Regions from separate parts of the Pseudomonas urethralis genome, predicted to be linked through region 2. Evidence: riboswitches for the same ligand, from Rfam matches in the RefSeq annotation. Region 2 holds a riboswitch; the other holds the start of a gene.
What was found. Region 2 has a riboswitch for thiamine pyrophosphate ahead of thiC (phosphomethylpyrimidine synthase ThiC). Riboswitches for the same ligand answer to the same signal wherever they lie in the genome.

Region 1: linked by a shared signal. The riboswitch ahead of L6D64_RS08165 (TenA family protein) and the one ahead of thiC (phosphomethylpyrimidine synthase ThiC) in region 2 are both predicted to bind thiamine pyrophosphate.

What each region holds. Positions count from the first base shown of each region.
Region 1 is NZ_BQIJ01000004.1:109,278-113,751, forward strand. It holds gene L6D64_RS08155 (hypothetical protein) at 1-129, shown strand, start outside; gene tenA (thiaminase II) at 145-810, opposite strand; gene L6D64_RS08165 (TenA family protein) at 807-1,454, opposite strand; TPP riboswitch at 1,485-1,599, opposite strand; gene L6D64_RS08170 (Ig-like domain-containing protein) at 1,852-4,474, shown strand, end outside.
Region 2 is NZ_BQIJ01000005.1:164,411-168,884, reverse strand. It holds gene waaA (lipid IV(A) 3-deoxy-D-manno-octulosonic acid transferase) at 1-1,208, shown strand, start outside; gene L6D64_RS10600 (TolC family outer membrane protein) at 1,319-2,752, opposite strand; TPP riboswitch at 2,914-3,020, shown strand; gene thiC (phosphomethylpyrimidine synthase ThiC) at 3,175-4,474, shown strand, end outside.

The DNA of each region.
Region 1 (4,474 bases), on a different contig from region 2:
CTGCGCCGCCTCACAAAGGAAGAGGTGAACCTCATCAGTTACTTCCGCACACTGCCCGAACGCGACCGGATCGCCGTGCGGTACATGTGCACGGCGATTCACAAAACCTCCCCCAAAACCTCTGGTTGAAGGCTCAGCCCAGCCTCAGGCCGCGCCATCCAATCCCATCTGCCAGAAGTCAGCTTCCAGCCGCGAAGCCTGGCCAAAGATCTGTGCCAGCTCGACAAACCGCTGCTCGGTCATGCTCCGCGCCGCCAGTTCATCCAGGTGCTTGCGCGCCGCCGCTGCCACGCCTTGGTAAGCCTCCCCGGCATACTCGCCAATCCACTCCCGATAGGGGTGATCGCTCAGGTCGCCAATGCGCTCCGCCAGCGTGCGGCCAATCTCGGCGTAACCAATCACACACGGCGCCAACGCCACATGCAGCTCAAGCAGATCACCCGCCGCGCCGCAGTCGAGCACATAACGGGTGTAAGCCACGGTCGCCTGGTGCTCAGGTGCAGCCTGGATATCGGCCTGCGACAGCCCCCAGCGCGCGCACAGGCGCAGGTGCAGTTCGGTCTCGTCGAGAATGGCCGCCAAGCCCGCCTGGGCAGCGCGGATATCCGCCGGCAGGCGGCTCTTGTAGGCAGCCAGAGCCCAGGCGCGGGCGAACTGGATGAGGAACAGGTAGTCCTGGATCAGATAGGTGCGGAAGGCGTCTTCCGACAAGGTGCCCTCGCCCATCTGGCGCACGAAGTCGTGGTCGACATAGCGGTTCCACTGCCCGGCCGTAGCAGCCTTCAAACGCTCGAAAATATCCATGCTCATGCCTCCTCGCGGTAGACGGCGTCGAAGAAGGCAAGCTCCAGCTCAACGGTACGTGTGTAGAAATCACTGGCCAATGCCGCCTCCTGGGGGCCGACCCGGTCCAGTTCGGCTTTGAGGAAGGCGACGAAATCGCAGAACGCCGGGTTGTCGTGCAGGGTGATCCATTCGGCGTAGACGAAGTTGGCTGGCAACGGCTTGGGTGCCTTGAGGGCCCAGTCCAGGTACAGGCCTTCGGCAACGTTCAGCACGGCCAGTGCGGCGGCGTAGGACCGGGTGGCCGCCGCCTCGCGCATGATGGCCTTGAAACCGGCGGTCGGTGCAGTGTCGGCGGGCTCGGCACGCTGCGCCGGGCTGACACCGAGGGCTTCGAACGCACGCAGGAAATAGGTGTTCTCGTCGCTGCAGATCATCCCGGCGAAGCGACCGAAGCGCAGGCGGGCCTCATAGGTGTCGGCGGTTGCGATGGCGGCGCCGAGCAAGGTCAGGAAGCTGTCGAGAAAGCGGTGGTCCTGGACCAGGTAGTTGACCATGATCGGGTCAGCCACGCTGCCCGCGCAGAGTTCGGTGACGAAGCGATGGCTGACGGCCGCCGACCAGGTCGGCTGGTTCTGGCGTTGCAGGGTTTCGCTGAAGCGTACGGTCATGGTGAGGCCTCGCAGTGAGGCCGGCAAAAGGCAGGTCGGCAGTCCCATCCCTTCGCCGGCATTATCCGGATCAGGTTCGAAGGGTCACCGCGCTGCAGCTGCCAGCGGTTTCTCAGCCCGTTGCCGGGCTCCCCTTGGTGGCCGTCATGTATACAGCGCTGAACAAGAATTGTCACCAGTGCGATCACCGCAGTTGGGTGCCGCTACACCCCAGTTTCGGGGGCCTACACCCGATCATTGACACTCTGTTATTTAACGCACCTCAGGCATCACAAAGGTTTGTTTAACAAAGTATTACCCAAGGCTCCGTTGGCACAGCCGTTGCTCAGGCCATAAAAACCCGGCAATACGCCATTGATGGCTCTCAGCCATTTAGCCGCGAGCGAGGCACCAGGCAATGAAAACACCTGCCGTGATCCACCCCACCAGCCACGCCTTCAGATTGTCCGCCGTGACCGCACTGATGCTCAGCCTCGGGCTGATCTCAGCCATGGCCGCCTCGCTGGATGATGTCAGCCAGCCGCCGCCGACAGACCCGTCGCACTATGATGACCAGCCGGCTGACCCCACGCCCGCGCTGCTGAACCTGTTCAACCTGCCGGAAGCCAACCAAGGCTCGCTGGAACTGCAAAACGGGGTTTACGGTGACCGTACCAGCAACCGCGTCGACAACGTGCTGCCGCCTGCGCTGCAGACGTCGCGCAATTACCCAACCAACGGCAAGCCGAGCCCGTTGTTCGGTGCGCAGCCTTTCACCCAGCAATTGCTGCTGTTCGAAGAATTCGGCCCGGAAAAACTCGACCCCAACCTGCCGCCACCAACGCTGACCTTCCCGGTTCCCACACTCGGCCCGGAACCTGCGCAAGACCCGAATGTGGTCGCTCGCAGCAGCCCCAACGGCAATGCCCTGGAAGCCTTCCTCAAGCAACCGGGCCTGTACCCGTACCCAACCCAGTACGCCAACACCCTGGACCGCAACCCGTGGAAAGCGCAGATCGAAATGTTCCTCAACCGTAATTCGGTCGGCTCGCCGGCAGAAGGCCGGCCACCAGGAAAAGGCTGGTCGCACCAGCGCTGGAACGAGTTCTACCCCCAGGCTGCGTTCAAGACCGCACAGGCAGGCGCACGCATCAACCAGGGGCTGCGTGACCGCAAGCAGCTGCACAATTATGCCGTCGGCGAGTTCGCGCCGGGTGGGCTGTATTACCAGACCTCGGACATCCCCAACACCCTCGGCACCACCAAGGGCATCGACACCCGCTTCCACCCGAACATGCCGCTGCAGAACCACAAGTCGCTGTGGACATTCGACGGTACCTTCCCGGCCAAGCTGCTGATGGTCCGCTATGGCCAGCCAGTGCTGATGCGCCACTACAACGCGCTGCCGATCGACCCGGCAGCCAACGCAGGCTTCGGCTTGCACACCATCTCCACCCACGAGCACAACGGTCACTCGCCGGCCGAAAGCGATGGCTTCGCCAACGCCTATTTCTTCCCAGGCCAGTACTACGACTATCGCTGGCCGATCCAGCTGGCCGGCTACGACACCATCAACACCCGTGCCGAAGACCCGCGCGCCGCCTTCCCCTGCTCGCCGGGTGAAACCCTGTTCGTCAACGACGCCAACCCAGGGCTCAAGACCTGCGAGAACGGCAGCATCAAGATCCGCGGCGACTGGCACGAAACCATGAGTACTCACTGGTTCCACGACCACATGCTCGATTTCACGGCGCAGAACGTCTACAAGGGCAACGCCGTGATGATGAACTACTACAGCGCCATCGACCGTGGCAACGAAGCACTGCAGGACGGCGTCAACCTGCGCTTCCCCAGCGGTGCGGGGATGCCCTGGGGCAATCGCGACTACGACGTCAACCTGGTGATCGCCGACAAGGCCTGGGATCAGAACGGCCAGCTGTGGTTCAACCCGTTCAACACCGATGGCTTCCTCGGCGACCAGGTGCTGGTCAACTGGCAGTACCAGCCCAAGCTCAAGGTCCGCGCCCGCAGCTATCGCTTCCGCATCCTCAACGGCTCGGTGTCGCGCTACTTCAAGTTTGCCGTGGTGCGTGAAGTTGCCGGCAACAGTGGCGAGTTCAAGGGCCCTCCCGGCTCCAACGTGTCCTACGCCCGCGTGCCATTCCACATGATCGCCAATGACGGCAACATCATGGAACACGCCGTGCCGTTCGACGGCACCATGGACCTCAACGGCGACGGCAAGACCGACGACAACAACGGCATCCTGCCGCTGCAAGGCATCGCCGAGCGCTACGACATCATCATCAACTTCGCCAAGAGCGGGATCAAGGTCGGCGACAAGCTGTACATCGTCAACATCATGGAGCATGAAACCGGCAAGGGTCCGAAACAGGCCATCCCGCTGGCCGACGTGCTGTCCGAGAAGTACAAGGCCGTGATCAAGCAGACCAGCAACGGCCCGCAGTGGGACAACGGTGACCCGGTGGTGGGCAAGGTCATGCAACTGGTCGTGCAGCCCTACAGCGGCCAGGACCTGAGCATGGATCCGACGGCCTATGAACCGGCCAAGCCGGGCAAGGCCGAAGGCCTGAAGATGATCCCGCTGGTGATCGATCGCAATGCCGTGGCCGACCAGGCCAGGATCAAGGCCGCCCGACACCGCGAGTTCACCTTCGGTCGCTCCGATGGCACCGACACGACCCCCTGGACCATCAAGACCGACGGTGGCTTCGGCTACAGCATGGACCCGCGGCGCATCTCTGCGGCAGCGCAGCTGTCCAGCGAAGCGACCCAGGCCGGTTTCAGCGGCGACGGGACCCTGGAAGTGTGGAAGATCAAGAACGGCGGCAGCGGCTGGAGCCACCCGGTGCATGTGCACTTCGAGGAGGGCGTGATCCTCAGCCGTGACGGCAAGGCGCCGCCGGAATGGGAAAAATGGGCACGCAAGGACGTCTACCGCATCGGCCCGGACGCTGACTCCTCGGCAGAAGTGGAAATGGCCATTCACTTCCGTGAGTTCGCCGGCACCTACATGGAGC
Region 2 (4,474 bases):
ACCTGCGTGCTCGCAAGGCACCGGCCTACGGCCAGCGCATCGGCGAGCGCTTTGCCTGTAGCCTGCCGGCCATGCGCCAGGGCGGGATCTGGGTGCATGCGGTGTCGGTCGGCGAAAGCATTGCCGCCGCACCGATGGTGCGTGCGCTGCTCAAGGCCTACCCGGACCTGCCGATCACGCTCACCTGCATGACCCCGACCGGCTCCGAGCGCATTCGCGCGATGTTCGCCGATGAGCCGCGCATCCAGCATTGCTACCTGCCTTATGACCTGCCATGGGCGGCCGGACGCTTTCTTGACCAGGTGCGCCCGCGGCTAGGCATCATCATGGAAACCGAACTGTGGCCCAACCATATCCACCAATGCGCCAGGCGCGGCATTCCGGTGGCCTTGGCCAATGCCCGGCTGTCCGAGCGCTCGGCCCGTGGCTATGGGCGCTTTGCCAAGCTGACCTGGCCAATGCTGGGCGAGATGAGCCTGATCGCCGTGCAGACCGAAACCGAGGCGCAACGCTTCCGTGAGCTGGGCGCGCGTCCCGAGTGCGTTAAGGTGACCGGCTCGATCAAGTTCGACCTGAAGCTCGATGATCACTTGCAGCCCCGTGCCAAGGCACTTCGCGAACAGTGGGGTGCCAACCAGCGCCCGGTGTGGATCGCTGCCAGTACTCACGAGGGTGAGGATGCCTTGATCCTGCAGGCGCACCGGCAGCTGCTGCAGGTACATGGTGACGCGCTGCTGATTCTGGTGCCGCGTCATCCTGAGCGGTTCGATGCCGTGCATGCCTTGTGCGCCGGGCAGTTCGCCACGGTGCGTCGCTCTGTCGGCACACCGGTGGATGCCCGAACGCAAGTGTTGCTTGGCGACACCATGGGCGAGTTGCTGTTCCTCTATGCCCTGGCCGACATCGCCTTCGTCGGCGGCAGCCTGGTGGCCACTGGCGGCCATAACCCGCTGGAGCCCGCAGCACTGGCCCTGCCGGTGCTCATGGGGCCGCATGTATTCAACTTCCTTGAAATCAGCGCGATGCTGCGCGAGGCGGGGGCGTTGCAACAGGTCGATGATGCCGACGGGCTGGCCGAGGCGGTGCGGCGGTTGATCGAATTGCCGCAGGATTCGCAGCGCATGGGCGCGGCGGGCAGGGCAGTGATGCAGGCCAATCAGGGCGCCTTGCAGCGCTTGCTGGATGGCCTGGGCAAGCTTCTCGGCTGATTTTTGTGTTGACTTGCGGGTATACCCGCCCCCACAGGATTATTGCAAGGCTTCAGACCTGTGCTGCACCTGTGGGAGCGGGTTTACCCGCGAAGAAGCCAACGGCGGTCTCAAGGCCTGCGCTCGAAGTTTTTCGCAGCGGCGGCCGCCAGGTCCGGTGGCAGGAAGTCCTTGTCCGGGTTGTAGTCCGGTTTCAGGTACTGCTTGAGGTCCTGCAGGTCCTGCGGGCTCAAGGTCCCAGCCGCCTGTTTCAGGCTCAGGTTGTCGAGGATGTAGTCATAGCGGCTGTTGTTGTAGTCGCGTACCGAGGTGTACAGCTGGCGCTGGGCGTCGAGCACGTCGACGATGTTGCGGGTGCCGACCTGGTAGCCGATTTCGGTGGCTTCCAGGGCGCTCTGGTTGGAGATGATCGACTGTTTGCGTGCCTGGACCTGCTCTACGTCGGTGTTCACCGCGCGGTGCAGGTTACGCGTGTTCTCCACCACCTGGCGGCGCAGGCTTTCCCGCTGCTGTTCGCTCTGGCTGAGGCGCTGGTAGGCCTCGCGTACCTGCGAACTGGTAAGGCCGCCGCTGTAGATCGGAATGTTCAGCTGCAGGCCGATGCTGGTCTGCTCGACGTCCCCGCTGTAACGCTGGCCGAACGGCGACGGGTTGGTGAAGCCCAGGCTGTCGTTGTCGCCTTTTTCGTACTTGGCCACCGCATCGAGGGTCGGCGCATGGCCGGCTTTGCGCTGGCGCAGGGTTTCTTCGGCGGCGGCAACCGCGTGGTTGGTGGCCAGCAGGTTGAGGTTCTGGCGGCCGGCGGTTTCCACCCAGGCCTTGGCGTCGTTGGGGGTCGGCACCTTCACCGGTAGCGTGTGCACCACACCCTGGATCGAGGTGTATTCGCGGTTGGTCAGAGTGACCAGGGCCTCGAAGGCATCCTGCACCTGGCGTTCGGCGATGATCCGGTTGGCCCGGGCGGTATCGTAGCTGGCCTGGGATTGCAGCACGTCGGTCTTGTCGGACAGGCCGACGTCGAACCGTTCGTTGGACTGGTCCAGCTGGCGCTTGAAGGCGGCTTCTTCAGCTTTGGTCGCCGCCAGGTTGTCCTGGGCGCGCAGCACGGAGAAGTAGTCCTGCGCAGTCTGCAGGATCAGGTTCTGCTCGGTAGCCGACAGTTGCAGCGCTGCCTGCTCGTTGACCGCTTCGGCAGCCTGCAGCTGGAACCAGCGATCCGCGCGGAAGATCGGTTGCGCGAGGGTCGCGCTCCAGGTGTTGCCACTGCGGTTGGTGGTGGCTGATGGGTGGTCGATCTTGGTGCGGGCATTCATCATCTCGGCGCCGGCCGAGAGGTTTGGCAGCAGGCCGGCACGCGCCTGCGGTACCACTTCTTTCTGGGCGCCATAATCGGCACGGGCGGCAGCAAGATCGGCGTTGTTATCTACCGCTTCCTGGTAAACGCTGACCAGATCGGTCCTTACCGTCGTGGGCATGTCCGCTGCCCAGACCACTCCGTTGGACGCACAAGACACGGCTATCGCCAGTGAAAGTTTGCGCAGCATAGAGGCAATCCTTGTACGAAATTTAATTACTGAACTGTTGAGTATCGAGCGACGGGCCAGTGTAGTGCCATGCGCATCCGCCAACAATCATAGGTTGCGCCTTTCATCTCCCCTGCGTTTTACCCGCTTGGCTTTGCCGACCACTCCAGTCTAGACTGCGCATGTTCTTGTCGGGGTGCCTTGAAGCAAAGGCTGAGATCGCAGAGGTGCGGATCCCGTTGAACCTGATCAGGTTAGCGCCTGCGTAGGGAACAAGATTGCTCGCCTTCCCGGGGAGCCTCTTGTGCCAGGTCCGGGAATGTCGCAGCTGCACGCAGCTTCAGGCACCCCCCATCCGGCACTGCACCCGTTCCAGGGTGCGTCCACGTCTTTCAGGTTCACCCCGACATTCCCCTGCTAGGAAGCCGTCTGGAGAGCCTGTGATGACTAAACAAGAAAAAACGATCAACCTCAGCGAATCGGCACAAGTCGATCAGCAGTCCGTGCAACCGTTCCCGCGTTCGCGCAAGGTCTACGTCGAAGGCTCGCGCCCGGACATCCGCGTGCCCATGCGCGAAATCAGCCTGGACGACACGCCCACCGACTTCGGTGGCGAAAGCAATGCGCCAGTTCTGGTCTACGACACCTCCGGCCCGTACACCGACCCCAACGTCATCATCGACGTGCGCAAGGGCCTGGCCGATGTGCGTTCGGCCTGGATCGATGCACGCGGTGACACCGAGCGCCTCGACGGCCTGAGCTCCGACTTCGGCCAGCAGCGCCTGAACGATGCGGAACTTGCCAAGCTGCGCTTCGCCCATGTGCGCAACCCGCGCCGGGCCAAGGCTGGCGCCAACGTTTCGCAGATGCATTACGCGCGCAAGGGCATCATCACCGCCGAGATGGAATACGTGGCCATCCGTGAGAACATGAAGCTGCAAGAGGCCCGCGCCGCCGGCCTGCTCAACGAGCAGCATGCCGGCCACAGCTTCGGTGCCAACATCCCGAAAGAAATCACCCCGGAATTCGTCCGCCAGGAAATCGCCCGTGGCCGCGCGATCATCCCGGCCAACATCAACCACCCGGAACTGGAGCCAATGATCATTGGCCGCAACTTCCTGGTGAAGATCAACGGCAACATCGGCAACAGTGCCCTGGGCTCCTCGATCGAAGAAGAAGTGGCCAAGCTGACCTGGGGTATCCGCTGGGGCTCGGACACTGTCATGGACCTGTCCACCGGCAAGCACATCCACGAAACCCGCGAGTGGATCATCCGCAACTCGCCGGTGCCGATCGGTACCGTGCCGATCTACCAGGCCCTGGAAAAGGTCAACGGCGTCGCCGAGGACCTGACCTGGGAGCTGTTCCGCGACACCCTGATCGAACAGGCCGAGCAGGGCGTGGACTATTTCACCATCCACGCCGGGGTGCTGCTGCGCTATGTGCCGCTGACTGCCAAGCGGGTCACCGGGATCGTCAGCCGCGGCGGCTCGATCATGGCCAAGTGGTGCCTGGCGCATCACAAAGAGAACTTCCTGTACACGCACTTCGATGAGATTTGCGAAATCATGAAGGCCTACGACGTCAGCTTCTCGCTAGGCGACGGCCTGCGCCCTGGCTCGATCGCCGACGCCAACGACGCCGCCCAGTTCGGTGAGCTGGAAACCCTCGGCGAGCTGACCAAGATCGCCTGGAAGCACGATGTGCAGTGCATGATCGAAGGCCCTGGCCACGTGCCGATGC